4 regions of the Streptomyces sp. NPDC050560 genome follow, and region 1 is predicted to be linked to each of the others. Evidence: riboswitches for the same ligand, from Rfam matches in the RefSeq annotation. Region 1 holds a riboswitch; each other region holds the start of a gene.
The links. A riboswitch is a leader RNA that binds a small molecule or an ion and turns the genes downstream of it on or off. The one in region 1 is predicted to bind cyclic di-AMP.
Positions count from the first base shown of each region.

Region 1 (4,784 bases):
CGTCCGCGATGTCCAGTGCCCGCTCGGTGAGCAGCGCCCCCGCCCACCGCCTGGCAAGCGGCGAGGTGGAGCGCAGCAGCCGCCCGACGCGGGTGTCGTCGCCCGGCCGCGCGCCCCGCGCGTACCGCCCGGCCAGCACCCCGCCGCCCAGCGGGGACCAGGCCAGGGTGCCGAGACCGTGCCGGGCGCAGACCCCGAGCAGTTCCGCCTCCGCCGAGCGGTCGAGCAGGGAGTACGAGGGCTGGAGGCTGACGAAGCGCGTGGCGCCGAGGCGGGCGGCGGCCCACCCGGCCTCGACGATCTGCGCCGCGGTGAAGTTGGAGCAGCCGAGGTAGCGCACCTTGCCCGCGCGCACGAAGCCGTCGAGCGTGGCCATGGTCTCCTCGACGGGGGTGTCGGGGTCCCAGTGGTGGCACTGGTAGAGGTCGATGTGGTCGGTGCCCAGGCGCCGCAGGCTCCCCTCCAGGGCGCGGGTCAGGTGGATGCGCGAGAGGCCGCGGTCGTTGGGGCCAGGACCCTGCGGCAGGGACGCCTTGGTGGCCAGGACGGCCTGGTCGCGGCGCCCGCGCAACGCCCTGCCGACGATCTCCTCCGAGCGGCCCCCGGTGTAGCCGTCGGCGGTGTCGATCACGTTGTGGCCTGAGTCGAGGAAGGCGTCCACGATGCGGGCGGCCTCGGCCTCGTCGCAGCTTCCGACGCCCGCGCCGCCTGGCGGGCCGAAGTTCATGGTGCCCAGGCAGAGGCGCGAGACCCTGAGCCCCGAGTCGCCGAGGCGGGTGTACTGCGTCGGGCGGGTCTGTTCCATGAGAGGTGTTCCCCCGGTCGTGTTCGTACCGCCGGGTACGCGCGGCGGTCGTGTCACCGCTCCGAGTGCCGCAAGCGCCCCGGGCATCCCGGGCGCCCGGTGGCTCGTGCCCCAGGGCAGGCGGGCGTGCGGCGGTGGATAGAATCGGATCAGGTGTTCCGGTTCGCTGGCGGTCCGGACGATACGGAACAGGTGTTCCGGCTGTCAATGGCCCGTGGGTGCGGGCGGTACGGGAGGCGAGGGCGTCGATGGAGGCCGAGGGCAGGGCGCCGCGCGCGGACGCCAGGCGCAACAGGGCGAAGGTGTTGAGGGCGGCGGAGGAGGCCCTGGCCGAGGAGGGGATGGACGCCTCGATGCGGGCGGTCGCCCGCCGGGCCGGGGTGGGTCTCGGCACCATCTACCGGCACTTCCCGACCCGGGAGGCGCTGCTCCAGGCCATCGTGGCCGAGCGCGCCGGTGCCCTCGTCGCGGAGGCGGAGGCGCTGCGTGCCGCTTCGGACCCGGGCGCCGCGTTCTTCGGGTTCTTCACGGCCCTCGTGGAGAACGCCACCCGGCAGCGCGCGGTGGCCGACGTGCTGGACCGCGCGGGCGTCGACGTCAAGGCGGGCATGACGGAGGTCGGCGCCGCCATGCGGTCGGCGATCGAGGCGCTGCTGCGGCGCGCCCAGGAGGCCGGCGCGGTGCGCGAGGGGCTGGGGATGCCCGAGGTGCTGGCGCTGCTCGGCGCCGTCTGCCTTGCCGCGGAACGCCAGGAGTGGGGCGCCGAGTTGCGCGAGCGGACCCTCGGCGTGGTCTTCGACGGCTTCCGGCCGCGCCCCTGAACTCGGCACCGCAGGAACGGAGGTGAAGACTCCGGTTCGGCGGGGGAGCGGCGTGGCGCTACGGCCCGTAAACCCCCTGGAATTCCGGCAATTGAGGGCTCGCGCTTCGGGCTTTAAATTCCGACGCTGGGTCAGGGGTGCTTATTCCGTGGACGTTTCGGATTGTTGATCTCCGTGGAATTGTGGGGTGGTGGCGGCTTCTGGGTGAGTGGAGGGGGCGGACTTCGGAGGGAATTCGGTGCGGGCTCGGTAACTCGTAACCGCTATTGCGGATTGGGGCCGGGGCGTTCGTCCCTCTGACCGTCGTCGACCGGGGGTGTGGGGCCGACGAGTGCCCGGAGGTGTGTATTCCGGTCGGTAGGGCCCCTCTTCCATGCCGCTGAACTGCTTGTACCTGTGCGCTCCGGCGTGTGTTCCCGCCCGCCACCGGATGGGCCGTATGGGCGATTTACCGGTGTTCTCCCAGAAGTCCGATCCGTAGGTTTCGTTCAACTTTCGGGTTGCTTGGCGGTGTTGTGCGCGCGTGGTTGCGCGCCGGGGCCGTGATCTCGGTCACTGTCGTCGGTCGGGCGCGTCGTCGCGTCCTGCGGTCATTTCTGGTCCGTCCGGGGAAAGTTGGGCGTCGGGAAAGGCGGTATTCGTGATCTTCTTTTCCGGTTCTTACGCCGGTTTGAGAGGCGTCCTGGTATTCCGGACTTGTTTCGCCGCGCGCTTTCCGTCTACGTTCTCGTCAATCCGGGCGGGCCGCCTAATCCTGCCGCCGTCCGGAACAACCGAAACCACTTGACGTGAACGGCAGGAGCGGGGGACCCAGGTAAGTGCCGGACCGGAAACGGCCCGGCTTGGGGTGAAGTCGCGTACACGCGGCCGGGCATCTCCAGCCCGAACCCGACAGCTCACCTCGCAGGCGACGGAGAGGAAACCCGTCATGCCCGCAACGGCCAAGCACCGTCGCTCAAGAACGTCCCGCATCACCCGGCGCCTCGTCGCCCTCGGCACCGGAGGGGCCGCCCTCGCGCTCCCCCTCATCAGCGCCACCACCGCCAACGCCGCACCGGCCGCCGCCCAGGTCGCCCCGGCCAAGTCCGCACCCGAGACCTATGTCACGGTCGCGGGCGACTCACTGGCAAAGATCGCGAAGAAGTTCTCGCTGCCCGGCGGCTGGCAGAAGCTGTACGAGCGCAACAAGCAGGCTGTCGGCGCCCACCCCGGTCTCATCCACCCCGGGCTCAGGCTGACACTCACCGACAAGGCTCCCGCCAAGCCCTCGGCGGCCACCAAGACGGCGGCGGCCAAGGTCGCCACCGCCGTGCCCGCCGCGGCGAAGACGTATCCGGACAACCTGGACGGCTGGATCAGGGAGTCGCTGGACGTCATGGCCCAGCGCGGCATCCCCGGCAGCTACAACGGGATCTACCGCAACATCATCAGGGAGTCCGCGGGCAACCCGCTGGCCATCAACAACTGGGACTCGAACGCCGTCAAGGGCACCCCGTCCAAGGGCCTGCTCCAGGTGATCGACCCCACGTTCCGCACGTACCACGTGGCGGGCACCTCGATGGACAGCTACGACCCGGTCGCCAACATCACCGCCGCCTGCAACTACGCGGCCGCGGTGTACGGCTCCATCGACAACGTGAACGGCCCCTACTAGGCCGTACCGGAGCGGTCCGCTGCCGTACGGACCTCGGACCTCGGCTGTCGGGGTTCCGGGCCCTCCTGACAGGTTCCGCCGTCCCGGCAGGTGACACCGGGCGAGCCCCCTCACCCGCCCGCGTCCGTCACACACGCGCCCCGGCGGCCCACCCCGTACGACCCGGGTGGGCCGCCGAGGCGTCCCCACGCACGGACCCCGGCCACCCTCGCGGCGCACCGCGCCCTCAGCCGCCGAGCCCCAGCTCGCCCGCGCGCACCCCGGCCTGGAACCTGGACCCCGCGTCGAGCGCGTCGAGGAGCGCGGCCACCCGGCGCCGGTAGGTGCGCAGGGACATGCCGAGCCGCCGGGCGGCCGCCTCGTCGGTGGCGCCCGAGCCGAGCGCGCGCAGGACCGCGTGCGCCTCCGGGTCCAGGCGCGCCCGGCCGCCGCGCAGGGCGGCGGTCAGGTCGGCCGCGGACTCCCAGGCGGCGTCGAAGAGCGCGCACACCCCGCCGACCAGGCTGGACTCGCCGGTCACGGTGTACTCGCGGTCCCGGGCCCCGGCGCTCGCGATGATCGCGAAGCGGCGGTCCACGATGATCGTCTCGTGCGGCAGCGGGGCGGCGGCGATCCGCACCCGCGCGCCCCTGCCGACGAGCCCGGCGAGATGCCTGCGGTCGCCCTCCCCGGCCGCCGCCCCGGGACCGTACAGCTTGCGCACCCGCACATCGCCCGGCCCCCGCGCCCCTTCGGGCTTTTGCACATCGCGCCTTCGTATCCCGTCGGGCACCCGCACATCGCCCGGCCCCCGCGCGGCCCCGGGAGGCGCGGGCCGGCGGCCCAGATGTGCCCAGGTGCCGAGGTCGCGGGCGGCGCATACGAACTCCTCGCGCGCCGACTCCAGGATCGGCCCGACGCGCGCCAGCAGTTCCCTGTCACCGGTGATCGTCACTGTTGCCGCCACCCGGCCATTGTCCCCGCCACGGGCTGTGGGCTCGCCCCTTCTCAGCCCGCTCCCCCCTTCGCGCACCCCACCCCGCGGCAGGAAGCTGCCACGCCCTCACGGACCCCGCCGCCCGCGGGCCACGCTCGGCCCATGAGAGACGACTACCTCCTCGGCGGCGACCTCCGGGTGGACCGCGTCGGCTTCGGCGCCATGCGGCTCGCCACCAACAGCTTCCGCGGCGAGGCCCGCGACCCGGAGACCGGCCGCGCCGTGCTGCGCCGCGCCCGCGAACTCGGCGTGAACCACGTCGACACCGCCGCCTTCTACGCCAGCCGCGACGGCTCCGTACGCTCCAACGCGCTCATCCGCGAGGCCCTGCACCCCTACCCTGCCGACCTGGTGATCGCCACCAAGGTGGGCCCGACCCGTACGCCCGACGGCGAACTGGTCGAGGACACCGACCCCGGGGCGCTGCGCGCACAGGTGGAGGAGAACCTGCGCGGGCTCGGGGTGGACTGTCTCGACCTCGTCTACCTGCGGGTCGGGGCCATGGAGCCGCCGCACGGCGAGTCCGTC
Region 1 covers NZ_JBITGT010000004.1:273,614-278,397, reverse strand. The annotation lists gene ACIBIW_RS11035 (aldo/keto reductase) at 1-805, opposite strand, end outside; gene ACIBIW_RS11030 (TetR/AcrR family transcriptional regulator) at 1,054-1,626, shown strand; cyclic di-AMP (ydaO/yuaA leader) riboswitch at 2,388-2,549, shown strand; gene ACIBIW_RS11025 (transglycosylase SLT domain-containing protein) at 2,555-3,280, shown strand; gene ACIBIW_RS11020 (DNA-binding response regulator) at 3,507-4,226, opposite strand; gene ACIBIW_RS11015 (aldo/keto reductase) at 4,359-4,784, shown strand, end outside.

Region 2 (4,784 bases), on a different contig from region 1:
GAGGCGTGGGCGGTGGCGCTGCGCGAACCTGCGCTGCGCGAGGTGGCCCGCGACCTGGACCTGCGCTGGAAGGCCGCGCTCACCGGGTTGATCGAGGAGGGCGTCGCCGCGGGCGAGTTCCGCTGTGCGGACCCGGTGGCGGCGGCGCAGCGGCTGACCGCGCTGCTCGACGGCCTCGCGGTGCAGGTCACCTCGTACGACGGGGCGCTGCCGCGGGCGCGGGTGTACGCGTGGGTGGACGAGGCGCTGGCGAGGGAGCTGAGCCTGGACTGCGCCGCGCTGCGCGCGCCGTCCGCGGCGCGCTGAGCCGCGGCCCCGGGCTCACCCCGGGCTCAGCACGTGCCGGGCGCTTCGAGGGGTTCGAGTTCCGGGCGCTTGGCGTACGCCAGGTCTCCCGAGGAGCGGCCGCGCAGCCGCCGCCCGATCCAGGGGACGAGGTGCTCGCGGGCCCACTGGACGTCGTCGCGGCGCAGATCGAGCGGCGCCCGGTACGGGGCGGGCGGCCAGGGGCGGAAGGGGTCCGTGGGGACGTCGGCGCCGAGGAGGCGCCCGGCGAGCAGTGCCACCCTGGTGTGGCCCTCGGTGCCGAGGTGGAGGCGGTCCCCGGTCCAGGCGCGCCGGTCCTGGATGGTCTTCAGCGACCACAGGTCGAGGACGAGGCAGCCGTAGCGGTCGGCGATGCCGCGGACATGGCCGTTGTACGTCGCTATCTTGCCGCGCAGCCGCTGGAGCACCGGCACGCCCCGGGTGTCGAAACCGGTGGAGACCACGACGGTGCCGCCCGCCGAGGTGAGGGCGGCGACGGCGCGCTCGAAGCGGTCGGCGAGGTCGTCGGGGTCGGTACCTGGGCGGATGATGTCGTTGCCGCCGGCCGCGAAGGTGATCAGGTCGGGGGCGAGTTCGACGGCCCTGGGGACCTGGTCGCGGACGATCTGGTCGAGGAGCTTGCCGCGCACCGCGAGGTTGGCGTAGCGGAAGTCGCCCCCGGGGGCGCGGGCGGCGAGCATGACCGCGAGCCGGTCGGCCCAGCCGACGTAGCGGCCGTCGGGTCCTGGATCGCCCACGCCCTGCGTGAAGCTGTCGCCCACGGCGGCGTAGGAGGTGAACGGTTCTGGTGCCAAGGTCGTCTCTGCTGCCACGTCCGCCCATTTTGCTCCCGTCCGTCGGGCTGATGCCAGCGGGTCGGGGGCGGTACGGGGTGAGATGTGCCACCGCCGCCCCGCGGTGGGTGCCGGGGCGGCGGTGTGCGGGTGGGCCCGCGGCCGGTCAGAGGTCGACGCCGTGCGCCCTGAGGTAGGCGACGGGGTCGACGTCGGAGCCGTAGTCGGGTCCTGTGCGCACCTCGAAGTGCAGGTGCGGGCCCGTGACGTTGCCGGTGGCACCCGAGACGCCGAGCTGCGTGCCCTCGGTGACGGTCTGGCCCGCCGAGACGTTCAGCGAGGTCATGTGGGCGTACTGGGTGTACTTGCCGTCGGCGTGCTCGATCACGACCTGGTTGCCGTAGGCGCCGCCCCAGCCCGCGGTGACGACGGTGCCGTCGGCCAGGGCGTGGACGGGGGTGCCGGACGGCACCACGAAGTCCTGTCCGGTGTGGTGGCCGCTCGACCACATGCTGCCCGCCTGGCCCCAGGGGGTGCCGAGGGTGGCGCCCTTGACGGGGAGTGTGTAGCCGGTGCCCGTGGTCGCGGCGGCGGTGGTGGCGGAGGCCGTGGACGGCTTGGCCGCGCCGTCGAGGACGAGCTTGAGGCCGGGGTGGATCAGGCGCGGGTTGTCGCCTATGGCCTGGTGGTTGTCCTGGTAGAGCCGCTGCCAGCCGCCGGGGGTGTGCTGGGCCCTGGCGATGCTCGCCAGGGAGTCGCCCCGCTCGACGGTGTAGGTGTGGGTGGCGTCGGCGGCGTGGGCGTTCGCGGCGCCGACGAGCGGCAGTGCGAGCGCGGCGCCTCCGGTGCCTGCGACGGCGATGCCGCGGGCGAGTCGCCCGGGCCTGGGACGGCGGTGCTTACCCTTCGCGGGCATGGGGTTTCCTCTCCGGCGCCTGCGGGGTGAGCTGTCGGGTTCGGACTGGAGCTGCCCGGCCGCTGGTGCGGCTTCACCCCCAGCCGTCCGGGGGTCCGGAGCGGCGTACTGCCTGTGGGTCCCCCGCTCCTGCCGTCACGGGTGTCTTCGGGTTCCTCCGGGCGGCGGCAGGACTGGGCGTCCGCCGGGAGTCGGGGTGACGCTAGGCCGGGCGCCGCCGCCGCGACAAGCGAGGAGCGGGTTCCCGCAGGAGGGCCACGGGGCCGCCGGGGTGGGCGGGAGGCGCGCGGCGGGGGCAACTGGGCGCGTGGGACGGGCACTTGTGGGTGCCGGGTCGGTGCCGGTATGACCGCTATGATCCTGCTCACGTCGGCCGGTCCGAGGGGGTGCTTTTCGCGGCGAGTTGGTCCACAGGCCGCATTGCGGCCATAGCGGGTGTGCCGGTGCGTAAGCCGCGGAGGGTGGCATGGTGGGCGGGTGCGCGGTGGTGCGTGGGAGGCGGCGTGCGCCGTAGGGTCGCGGTGGCGGCGCCCGGGCGCCGGGTGGTGAGCGGTGAGAGGGAGGTCGTCCGTGTCGCAGCAGGACGCGTCGTGGGAGCGTGAGCTGGCCGGGGTGCGCAACTTCCGGGACGTGGGCGGGCTGCCCGCCGCGGACGGCAGGCGGCTGCGGTACGGGCTGCTGTTCCGCAGCGGCCATCTGGCCGGTGCCACCACCGACGACGTGGCGTACCTGTCGTCGCTCGGGCTGCACACCGTCTACGACTTCCGCAACGAGGCCGACCGCACCCTCGACGGCCTCGACGTGGAGCTGCCCGGTGTGCGGAACGTGAACATACCGCTCAACGACCCCGCCGACGGCGCCGAGTTCTGGCGGATGGTGCGCAGGGGCGACCTGGACGAGCTGCGCGAGACGCTCTCCGGCGACCTGGGCGGGCGGCGGATGCTGGCGTCGTACCGCACCATCGTGACGGAGCGCACCGCCGAGCACGGCCGGATACTGCGCGAGGTGGCGACGGAGAGCGTGCCGGTGCTGCTGCACTGCGCCGCGGGCAAGGACCGGGCGGGGGTGTCGGTCGCGGTGATCCTGCTGGCCCTCGGGGTGGAGCGGGAGGCGATCGAGGAGGACTACCTGCGCTCCAACGCCCTCCACCGCCGCTACCGGCTGGGCCGCCCCGGCTCGCCCTACTCGCCGGAGGTACGGGCCCTGCTCACCCCGCTGTTCGAGGCGCGGGCCGAGTACCTGGCCGCCGCGTTCGAGACGATCGACGCCACCTGGGGCGGCACCGAGGCGTATCTGTCCGACGGGCTCGGCCTCACGCCCGCGCTGCGGGAGCGGCTGCGGGCCGGGCTGCTCGACGGCTGAGCCGGCCCGGCCGGGAGTGTGTCACTGGTTGTGGGCGCCGAGGACGAACAGCAGGTAGAGGAAGCCGGCGAAGAAGTGGGCGCCGACGACGTAGATGAGGACGCGCACCCACAGGGCGGCGGGCATCTTCTCCTCCACCACGACCTTCCGCCTGGGCTCGGGCGGCGTACCGTCCTGGGGCGCGGCGGCGGGCGCCGCGGGGTCCCCGGCGGGGGTGGGGGTGTCGGACGGGCGGGGTTCCACGGGTGAGGTCATCGGATGTCTCCCGGGTAGTGGCCCGTGGCCGTGGCGCCGAGGCACAGCACGGCGGCCGGGCTCTGGAGCAGGGTGTGGACGAAGAGGAGTTCCACGCCGTCGTGGTCGGCGGCGGCGATGCGGTGCGGGGTGAGCGAGTCGAAGTGGGCGCTGTCGCCGGGCGGCAGGGTGTGGACGTCCTCGCCGAGGCGCAGCCGCAGCCGCCCGTGCAGCACGTAGAGCCACTCCTCGCCGGGGTGCACCCGCACCAGGTCGCCCTGGGTGCCGTACGGCACCCGGACCCGCAGGGCCTGCATGCCGCGTCCCGTGGCGCCTGCCTGCCAGTAGGTCCAGCCGCCCGCGCGGGTGGGCTCGACGGCGGGGGCGCGGGTCACGGCGTGCTGGTCCACCGGGGTCTCCCCCAGCAGGCCCGAGACGGTCGTACCGTAGACACGGGCGAGGGTGAGCAGCATCGGCAGCGAGGGCTGGCGGTTGCCGGTCTCCAGCCGGGAGAGGTGCGCGGGTGAGAGCCCGGCGGCGCGGGCGGCCGCCTCCAGGGTCAGCCCGGCGCGGCGCCTGAGGTCGCGCAGTTGGGGCGCGACGGCGGGCAGCTCGGCGGGCGGTGCGGCCTCGGGGGCCGCTGCGGGGTCCTGGTGGTCACTGCTCACACCATCGATTCAGCCAGAGCAACGCCTCTCGGGCAAATTTCTTGCCCGAGAGGCAAAAGCCCATGGTGCCCGGGGTCAGCGGTTGGCGATGGCCTGCTTGACCAGGGTCTTTCCGAAGTCCCACATCAGTCCGCTGTCGTGCGCGTCGTCCATGACGGCGGTGAAGGCGGCGACGAAGCGGTCCACGTCGGCCTCGTCCACGACCAGCGGCGGGATCAGCTTGATCACTTCGAGGTGGTCGCCGGAGACCTGGGTGAGGATGCGGTGCTTCTGGAGCAGCGGCACGACCACCATCTGCGCGAAGAGCCCCTTGCGCGCGGTCTGGAGCATGGTCCAGCGGCTGCGCAGCTTCAGCGAGGACGGCCTGCCGAACTCGATGCCGATCATCAGGCCGCGGCCGCGCACGTCGCTCAGCAGCTCGTAGCGGTCGACGAGGGCGCTGAGCCGGGACTTCAGCAGGTCGCCCGTGGTCCTGGCGTTCTCGACGATCCCCTCGTCCGCCAT
Region 2 covers NZ_JBITGT010000012.1:101,185-105,968, reverse strand. The annotation lists gene ACIBIW_RS26650 (TetR/AcrR family transcriptional regulator) at 1-306, shown strand, start outside; gene ACIBIW_RS26645 (SGNH/GDSL hydrolase family protein) at 333-1,139, opposite strand; gene ACIBIW_RS26640 (peptidoglycan DD-metalloendopeptidase family protein) at 1,267-2,016, opposite strand; cyclic di-AMP (ydaO/yuaA leader) riboswitch at 2,020-2,170, opposite strand; gene ACIBIW_RS26635 (tyrosine-protein phosphatase) at 2,587-3,378, shown strand; gene ACIBIW_RS26630 (DUF6126 family protein) at 3,400-3,633, opposite strand; gene ACIBIW_RS26625 (helix-turn-helix domain-containing protein) at 3,630-4,280, opposite strand; gene ACIBIW_RS26620 (aspartate aminotransferase family protein) at 4,356-4,784, opposite strand, start outside.
Region 2: linked by a shared signal. The riboswitch ahead of ACIBIW_RS26640 (peptidoglycan DD-metalloendopeptidase family protein) and the one ahead of ACIBIW_RS11025 (transglycosylase SLT domain-containing protein) in region 1 are both predicted to bind cyclic di-AMP.

Region 3 (4,784 bases), on a different contig from region 1:
GTAGCTCGCTGGGCTCATAACCCAGAGGTCGCAGGTTCAAATCCTGTCCCCGCTACTGAACGGCCGAGGGCCGGGGCGCACGCCCCGGCCCTTCGCCGTTTCCCCTCATCCCGGTCCACGCCCGGGGCGGCCCCCGGAAGGCCCCCGCCGACTCGCGTCCGTACGCCACCGGCAGCAGGCTGGACGGGTGCGGTGAGACGCGGCGGCAGGAGACGACCCGTGGGGCAGGCAGGACCCGGTGGCGGCGAGGAACCCTCCGACGCCCCGCGCGACGGGCACGGCGGGGCCGTCGATGAGCGCCCCGCGGAGACCGACACGGCGACCACCCGCACCACCCGCACCACCCTCTCCACCCGGCAGATCACCGCCCTGCGGATCTTCGTCAGGGCCGTGCCGACCGTCTGCATCGTCGCCGGGGTCTTCTACGACCTGCTGCTGCCTCCGCGCTTCAGCGCCCTGCCGATGTTCGCCGCCGCCATGCTCATCGCGGCCCCGTTCTACTCCTTCACCGGCACCGCCCTCACCGCACTCGTCACCGTGCTCGGCGTCCTGTCGCTGCACCTCAAGGACGACAACGTCGGCAAGGTCGACGGCGTCACCGACCTCATCACCTGCGCGGTCATCGCCATGTTCGCGCTCATCACCAACGGCGTCGTCCGGCACGGCCAGGAACTCCTCGCCTCCGCGCGCGGCATCGCCGAGGCGGTCCAGCTCGCCCTGCTGCCCTCGCCCGCGCACAGCATCGGCGGCCTCGACGTCGCCGCCCACTACGAGGCGGCCCAGGCCGACGCCCTCATCGGCGGCGACCTCTACGCGGTCCAGGACACCCCGCACGGCGTGCGCCTCATCGTCGGGGACGTACGCGGCAAGGGCACGGGGGCGGTCGGCGCCGTGTCCATCGTCATCGGCGCCTTCCGGGAGGCCGCCGAGCACGAGAGCACCCTGGAGGCGGTGGCGCAGCGCCTCGACCGCGCGCTCGCGCGCGAGGCCGTCAGACGGGGGCGCGGCATGGAGTACTCGGAGGGCTTCGCCACCGCCGTCATCGCGGAGATCCCCTACGGGCACGACGTCGTACGCGTCGTCAACCGCGGCCACCCGCTGCCGCTGCTGCTCGAACCCGACGGCCGGCTCAGCGAGATCTCCGGCGCCCCCGCCGCCCTCCCGCTCGGCATGGACCTCGGCGCCTGGCCCGACCACGCCCAGGAGAACGAGTTCCACCGCGGGGCGATGCTGCTGCTGTTCACCGACGGCCTCACCGAGGCCCGCGACCGGCACGGCGTCTTCTACGACCCCGTCCAGCGCCTCAGGGGCCGCGTCTTCCAGGGCCCCCAGGCGCTCCTGGCCACCCTCACCACCGAGGTCAGACGCCACACGGGCCAGCGCACCACCGACGACATGGCACTCCTCGCGATACGCCGCCCCTGGCGCGGCCCGTGACCGGCGGCTCCCGGAAGTGACGGCGGGTGACCGGCCGAGCGCCGTGCGCAGCGCGACTGACGGCCTGTCAGGGCCGGTTTAACCGCCGGGGCGTGCAATGGATTGGCAAACCCGGCCCCGACTCGCCCGATTCCGTCCCCTGGCACCCGATTTGGCCTCAGGGTGTTCCCCTAATGAAGACCCGGAACGGCTTGGAATCCGGGCGGGGCTTCTATTAACGTTCGATAACGCAGCGCGGTCGTCCCAGCCGTCACCAGAGACGGCTCCGTGCGCAAGCGCCGAATCCCGCAAGGGAACCGGGGAACCACCAATTGGGGTGAATCGGGCGTCCTTCCGTGAAGGGGCCCGTAGGAGACCTTCCTGCTCCGAACCCGTCAGCTAACCCGGTAGGCGAGAAGGAAGGAAAGGAGCGCGCCTCCGTGGCGTCCAATCGGCCTGCTCCCGAAGGCTCGTACGCACCCAGAGACCTCTTCGGCGGTAACGGACACGACGGTGTCCACGAAGGTACTGACACCGTTGTCAGCTCCCTGGACGGTGACTTCGGCGAATTCGCCGACTTCGGCCCGGCGTCCGCGCCCCGTACGGTGCCCGGCCCCGGCGGCGACGAAGGACCCTGGGAGGAGTGGAATCCCACCGAGGAGACGCTGCGCTCCAACCGGGGCAGACACCGCGTCATCAAGCAGCGCGGCGGCCTCGCCCGCAGCTCCACGGTCCTCGGCGTCGGCGTCATCGCCGCCGTCGGCGCGGGCGGCATCGCCAGCGCGCAGGGCGGCAAGCCCCCCGTACACATCTCCGTACCCGACCTCTCCGCGGTCAAGGACGCGCTCCCCGCGGCCAAGTCCCTCCCCGGAGTCGGCTCGCTCCTCAGCGACGGCGACAAGTCCGGCGGCCAGGAGCAGGCGGCGCCCCTCTCCGGCATCGGCGTCAGCCGCGCCGACGTCCGCCAGGGCGCGACGAGCGCGGGCGAGGCGCTGCGCGAGCGCATACTCAAGCAGGCCCAGGAGCAGGAGGACCAGGCCAGGGCCGCCGCCGACGCGGCGGAGCGCGCCGCGGTCAAGAAGGCGTCGGAGGCGGCGGCGAAGAAGGCCGAGTCCGAGGCCGCCGCCGAGAAGGACAAGGCAGAGAAGGCCGCCAAGAAGAAGGCGGAGGAGGAGCGGCTGGCCAAACTGGCCAAGCAGTTCACCCTCCCCGTCGCCTCCTACACCATCACCTCGCGCTTCGGCGACGGCGGCTCCATGTGGTCCTCCGGCTACCACACGGGACTCGACTTCGCGGCCCCCACCGGCACGCCCCTCAAGGCCGTCCACTCGGCCACCGTCAAGGAGGCCGGCTGGTCCGGCTCCTACGGCTACCGCACGGTGCTGGAACTCGACGACGGCACCGAGCTGTGGTTCTGCCACCAGTCCTCGATCTCGGTGAGCGTCGGCCAGAAGGTCACCACCGGCCAGGTCATCGGGCGGGTCGGCGCCACGGGGAACGTGACGGGCCCCCACCTCCACCTGGAGGTCCACCCGGGCGGCGGCTCGGCGGTGGACCCCGCCCCGTGGCTCCTCGCCCACGGTCTGAAGCCGTAGTACGCGCCTGACGGCGGACCCACCGGGCCCGCCCCCGCACGACGGGCCCGCGCGCGGGCACCCCGGGCACACCGCAGGGCCACGCCCCACCGCGGACCACCCGGACCCGCCCCGCGCCGCGCCGCCCGCGTGCGCCCCCGAACACCGGCAGCTCTGGCGACACCCCCCCGACGCCAGAGCTGCCGGGCTGTCCTCCACGGCACCGACAGGGCCCCGTGGCCGACCGCCGGGATACCGTCCCCGCAGACGCCACCGAGGGAGGCCACGTGCCCGCTTACCTGACCGTGCTCACGACCACCGACACCGCCGAGAAGGCCGGACACCTGGCGACCACCGCGGTGGCCGCACGGGTCGCCGCCTGCGCCCAGATCGACGGGCCGGTCACCAGCGTCTACCGCTGGGAGGGTGCCGTACACACCGACCAGGAGTGGCGCGTCCTCTACAAGACGACCGAGGACCGCTACCCCGCACTCGAAGCCCACATCCGCGCCACCCACGACTATGAGACCCCGGAGATCATCGCCACCCCCGTCACCCACGGCGGCGCCGACTACCTGGCGTGGGTGAGCGCGGAGACGGTGGGGGAGTGAGGGGGGCGGCACGGGAGTGAGGGGCGGCGCGCGGGGAGCCGCGCCCTCGTCCCGGGAGCGCGGCGCGGGGAATATCCGGGTGCCGCGCGGGGTTGCGGCTCCTTATGTCTCCTCTTCGCAAGCTGGGTTCATCGGGGCTCGAAGTCCACCCGCTCTGCCTGGGCGGCAACGTCTTCGGCTGGACCGCGGACCGGGCCACCTCCTTCGCCGTCCTCGACGCCTACACCGAGGCCGGCGGCAATTTCGTCGACACCGCCGACGTCTACACCGCCTGGATCGAGGGCAACTCGGGCGGTGAGTCCGAGACCGTCATCGGCGAGTGGCTTGCCGCCCGCGGCAACCGCTCCGACGTGGTCGTCGCCACCAAGGCGGGCTCCCACCCCGACTACAAGGGCCTCGCCCCCGACACCATCAGGGGCGCGGTCGACGCGTCGCTGCGCCGCCTCGGCACCGACCACATCGACCTCTACTACACGCACCGCGACGACGAGTCGGTGCCGGTCGAGTCCATCGTCAGCACCCTGGACGAGCTGGTCAGGGCCGGGAAGGTACGAGCGGTCGCCGCCTCCAACATCAGCCCGGAGCGGCTGCGGGCGTCCCTGGACTTCGCCGGGCGCGAGGGCCTCACCCCGTACACGGTGCTCCAGCCGCAGTACAACCTGGTGGCACGCGACAGCTACGAGGGCCCGCTGCTCGACGTGGCGCGGGACGCGGGCCTCGCCGTCGCCCCCTACTTCGCCCTCGCCGCCGGCTTCCTTACAGGCAAATACCGTCCCGGCGTCACCGTCGACAGCCGGCGCTCGGGGAGCGCGGCCAAGCTGCTGGAGACCGAGCGCGGCATCCGGGTGCTCGACGCCCTCGACGCGGTCGCGAAGGCCCATGGCGCCGAGCCCGCCTCGGTGGCGCTCGCCTGGCTGCTGACCCGCCCCACCGTCACGGCGCCGATCGCCAGCGCCAGGTCACTCGCCCAACTGCCGCCGCTGCTCGCGGGCGTGGAAATGACCCTCACCGCCGACGAGACCGCCGCCCTCGACACGGCCTCCGCGTAGGGCTCCGCCGGTGCCGCCGGTACGGGTGCCGGTGCCTGTTTCTGCGCCGGTGGTGCTTGTGCCGGTGCCGGTGCCCGTGCCTGTGTCCGTGCCGGCGGGTGGTGGCTGCGCGTGCCGCTCGTCGTGCGGTGTCC
Region 3 covers NZ_JBITGT010000007.1:21,408-26,191, reverse strand. The annotation lists tRNA gene ACIBIW_RS17025 (tRNA-Met) at 1-55, shown strand, start outside; gene ACIBIW_RS17020 (PP2C family protein-serine/threonine phosphatase) at 220-1,437, shown strand; cyclic di-AMP (ydaO/yuaA leader) riboswitch at 1,704-1,845, shown strand; gene ACIBIW_RS17015 (M23 family metallopeptidase) at 1,857-3,011, shown strand; gene cutA (divalent-cation tolerance protein CutA) at 3,278-3,601, shown strand; gene ACIBIW_RS17005 (aldo/keto reductase) at 3,706-4,650, shown strand; gene ACIBIW_RS17000 (PrsW family intramembrane metalloprotease) at 4,561-4,784, opposite strand, start outside.
Region 3: linked by a shared signal. The riboswitch ahead of ACIBIW_RS17015 (M23 family metallopeptidase) and the one ahead of ACIBIW_RS11025 (transglycosylase SLT domain-containing protein) in region 1 are both predicted to bind cyclic di-AMP.

Region 4 (4,784 bases), on a different contig from region 1:
CCTTCACTCCGACGACCGTGCCGAGGCCGAACTGGTCGTGGGTGACGCGGTCGCCCACCGCCAGCGAGATGGCGGGCTTCTCGGTCGCCCTGCGGGTCGCGAAGCCCGGCACGCCGGAGCCGCGCGAGCGGGACGACGACAGGGCGGCGGCGACCGAACCCGCGGTGGCCGTCGGCTGGGCGGCCCCGGTGCGCTTCCAGTCCACGTGCTCGCCGGGGATCTCCTCCAGGAAGCGCGACGGGGGGTTGTACGAGGGCTGGCCCCACGCGCTGCGCAGGGTGGACCTGGTCACGTACAGCCGCTCGCGGGCGCGGGTGATGCCCACGTAGGCGAGCCGGCGCTCCTCCTCAAGCTCCTTGGCCTGGCCGAGGGCGCGCATGTGCGGGAAGACGCCGTCCTCCATGCCGGTCAGGAACACCACGGGGAACTCCAGGCCCTTGGCGGTGTGCAGCGTCATCAGCGTGATGACGCCCGCGCCCTCCTCGTCCTCGTCGGGGATCTGGTCGGAGTCGGCGACGAGGGCGACCTGTTCGAGGAAGTCGGCGAGGGTGCCCGCGTCCTCCTCGCCGCGCGCCTGCTCGAACTCCAGGGCGACGGCGGCGAGTTCCTGCAAGTTCTCGATACGGGTCTCGTCCTGGGGGTCGGTGGACGCCTGGAGTTCGGCGAGGTAGCCGGTCTGTTCGAGGACGGCTTCGAGGACCGTGGCGGGGCCGGCGCCGGACTCGACGACCGTGCGCAGGCCCTCCATGAGGGTGTTGAAGCGCTTGACCGCGTTCGCGGAGCGCGCCGCCATGCCGTACGCCTCGTCGACGCGGCGCAGGGCGGCGGGGAACGTGATCTTCTCGCGCTGCGCGAGGGCGTCGATCATGGCCTCGGCGCGGTCTCCGATGCCGCGCTTGGGCACGTTGAGGATGCGGCGCAGCGGCACCGAGTCCTCCGCGTTGGCGAGGACGCGCAGATAGGCGAGGACGTCCCTGACCTCGCGCCGCTCGTAGAAGCGGACGCCGCCGACGACCTTGTACGGCAGCCCGACCCGGATGAAGATCTCTTCGAAGACACGGGACTGCGCGTTGGTCCGGTAGAAGACGGCGACGTCGCCCGCCTTCGCGTCCCCGGCGTCGGTGAGCCTGTCGATCTCGTCGGCGACGAACTGGGCCTCGTCGTGCTCGGTGTCGGCGACGTAGCCGGTGATGCGCGCGCCCGCGCCCGCGTTGGTCCACAGGTTCTTGGGGCGGCGGCTCTCGTTGCGCTCGATGACCGCGTTGGCGGCGGTGAGGATCGTCTGCGTGGAGCGGTAGTTCTGTTCGAGGAGGATCGTCGTCGCGTTCGGGTAGTCCTCCTCGAACTGGAGGATGTTGCGGATGGTGGCGCCGCGGAAGGCGTAGATCGACTGGTCGGCGTCGCCCACCACGCACAGCTCGGCGGGCGGCACCGCGTCGTCGTCCGTCGCAGGGCTCGCCGCGGGGTCCTCCTGCGCGTCGGGCGCGGGCGGGGTGCCGACCAGCTCGCGGACGAGGGCGTACTGCGCGTGGTTGGTGTCCTGGTACTCGTCGACGAGGACGTGCCGGAAGCGGCGGCGGTAGTGCTCGGCGACGTCGGGGAAGGCGCGCAGCAGGTGGACCGTCGTCATGATGAGGTCGTCGAAGTCGAGGGCGTTGGCCTCGCGCAGCCGCGACTGGTAGAGCGCGTACGCCTGCGCGAGGGTCCGCTCGAAGCTGCCGCCCGTGTCGGACCCCTGGGCGGCGCCCCCGGCCGCCTGCGCGGCGAAGTCCTCCTCGTCGATCAGCTCGTTCTTCAAGTTGGAGATCTTGGCGCTGAACGCCTTGGGCGGGTAGCGCTTGGGGTCCAGCTCCAGGTCGTGGCAGACGAGGGCCATCAGCCGCTTGGAGTCGGCCGCGTCGTAGATCGAGAAGGAGGAGGTGAAGCCGAGCCGCTTCGACTCGCGGCGCAGTATGCGCACGCACGCGCTGTGGAACGTCATGACCCACATCGCGGCGGCGCGCGGCCCGACGAGCTGCTCGACGCGCTCCCTCATCTCGCCCGCGGCCTTGTTGGTGAAGGTGATCGCGAGGATCTGCCCGGGGTGGACGGAGCGGGCCGCGAGGAGGTGGGCGATGCGATGGGTGAGCACCCGGGTCTTGCCGGAGCCCGCGCCCGCGACGATGAGCAGCGGGGAGCCGCTGTGCGTGACGGCGGCGCGCTGCGGGTCGTTCAGCCCCGCGAGGAGGGCGTCCGGGTCCGCCGCGGGGCGTCTGGCGCCGTCGCGGTAGTACGCGGCCCCGGGCGGGGGCGCGTCGAACTTCCCGCCGAACAGGTCCGCCGGGATGTCCTCCGGGGGCCCGTCCTCGGGCGGCGGGGGCTCCTCGCCCGCGGCCGCGGCGGGCTTGAGGTGCGCCAGGAAGCTGTCGTCGAAGAGGCTGCTCATCGTCCCCGAGTCTAGGCGCCCCCACTGACATCCGGGGCGGCCCCCGGACAGCCCGTACCGGCAACCGGAACGGGCCCAAGACGCGAGCACACCGCGACGCACCGCTCACACAGTGCGAACATCACAAAAATGTATCGGGCAAATGGAACACCAACCTTCACAGCGCTCACACGAGTTGGCTACCGTGCCCGGCGGGCGACCCGTACCCCCACCGGCGATCACGCCGGGACGGGTGGCCCCCGCCGAGTCGTGTGCCGTCCCCCGTGGGCGGCCTGAGCCGGGGACCCATGGACCCCGGGGTGAATCGGCCCGTGGGACGGCCGCACGCGCGCGTGCGGCGAGCCCAGGGGCCGTAGGGCAGCCTTCCGGACCACCCGCCCGAACCCGACAGCTAACCCGGTAGGCGGCCCACGGAAGGAGTCGCCCCTTGGCGTCGCACCGCAAGCCGCGGACCCCCGTCCGCACCGCGCCCGCGATTGGCATCACCACCGCCGCGCTCACCTCCGTGGCGCTCCTGTCGGGCAGCGCGCAGGCCGCCCCCGCGAAGCCGAAGCCCACGCTCGAAGAGGTGCAGAAGCAGGTCGACGACCTGTACCGGCAGGCGGGCACGGCCACCCAGAAGTACAACGCCGCCAAGGAGGACGCGGCGAAGCAACGCAAGCGCGTCGACAAGCTCCTCGACGACGTGGCGTCGCGCACCGAGAAGCTCAACGACGCCCGCCGCGCGCTGGGCTCCTTCGCCGCCGCGCAGTACCGCACCGGCGGCCTCGGGGACACCGCCACGCTGCTGCTCGCGGACAGCCCGCAGGCGTACTTCGACCAGGACCACCTGATGGACCGGCTCACCACCCGCCAGAAGGCCGCGGTCGACGACTACCAGAAGCAGCAGGCCGCCACCGCGAAGAAGCGCACCGAGGCGAGCGAGGGCCTGGTCGGCCTGACCGACTCGCAGACCGAGCTGAAGACCACCAAGGACACGGTCCAGAAGAAGCTGGGCAGCGCGCGCACACTGCTGTCCAAGCTCACGGCCGAGGAGAAGGCCAGGCTCGCCGCGATCGAGAAGAAGAAGCAGGAGGAGGCCGAGCGCAAGGCCGCCGAGCTGGCGAAGAAGCAGGCCGCGGAGGAGAAGAAGCGCAAGCAGGAGCAGGAGCAGGCGGCGGGGTCGGACGGCGGCTCGGGCCAGCCGGGCTCGGGCGGCTCGGGCAGCTCCACCGGGTACGCGGCCAAGGCGCAGAAGGCGCTCGACTTCGCCCGCGCGCAGATCGGCAAGCCGTACGTGTGGGGTGCGACGGGCCCGGACTCGTACGACTGCTCGGGGCTCACCCAGGCGGCGTGGAAGGCGGCGGGCATCTCCCTGCCGCGCACCACCTGGGACCAGGTCGAGGTCGGCACCACGGTGTCGGTCGACGACGCCCAGCCGGGCGACCTGGTGTTCTTCTACGACGACATCAGCCATGTCGGCATGTACATCGGCAACGGCCAGATGATCCACGCCCCGAAGCCGGGCGCGAGTGTCCGCGTCGAGTCGATCTACTACATGCCGATCCACAGCGTGGTGCGGCCGGCGTAGGGCGGTGGGACGGTCGGCACGCGCGCGTGGTGGCCGTCCCACGGTGTCCCACCGTCCCTGGGCCCGGGATCATGGAGCATGCTTTCGGACGACTGGCAACTCACGGATGACGTCGACGGCTTCCTGGCCCGGGCCGGGGACTTCCTGCGCTCGCGGCCTGCCCTGCACACCACGCCGCTGACCGACATCGAGAGAATCCGCACGCGCGGGGCGGGCGCGCCCGGTGCCGGGGCGGCCGCCTTCGGCCTGCTGGAGTCGGGGGGCGAGGTCCGCGCCGTCTTCTACCGGACCCCGCGCGGCCGTCTCGGCCTCACCGCACTCTCCGCCGGGCAGGTCGACACCCTCGCCACCGGCCTCGCCGCCCTCGGCCACTTCCCTTCCCAGGTCCTCGCGGACCACGGCACCGCCACCGCGTTCGCCCGGGCGTGGCGGCGGTGCACCGGTGCGGTGCCGGCCCTCTTCTCGCGTACGTGTCTCCACCGTCTCGGCACCCTCACGCCGCAGGACCCGCTTCCGGAGGGCCGGGGCCGCGGGGCGGGCGAGGAAGACCGTGAGCGCGTCGTGCGCTGGTGTCGCGCGTTCTGCGTCGAGGTCGGCGAGCAGCCCTCCCTCGACCTGATCGACGCCGGTTCCTGGGCCGACTCGCGCTTCGGCGACCGGCACTTCACGTTCTGGGAGACCCCGGACGACGCTCCCGTCTCCATGGCCGCCGTGACCTCGATGGTCGGCGGGATGATCCGGGTGGACCCCGTCTACACCCCGGCCCCCCTGCGGGGCCGCGGCTACGCG
Region 4 covers NZ_JBITGT010000001.1:766,121-770,904, forward strand. The annotation lists gene pcrA (DNA helicase PcrA) at 1-2,425, opposite strand, end outside; cyclic di-AMP (ydaO/yuaA leader) riboswitch at 2,656-2,847, shown strand; gene ACIBIW_RS03245 (NlpC/P60 family protein) at 2,853-3,995, shown strand; gene ACIBIW_RS03250 (GNAT family N-acetyltransferase) at 4,074-4,784, shown strand, end outside.
Region 4: linked by a shared signal. The riboswitch ahead of ACIBIW_RS03245 (NlpC/P60 family protein) and the one ahead of ACIBIW_RS11025 (transglycosylase SLT domain-containing protein) in region 1 are both predicted to bind cyclic di-AMP.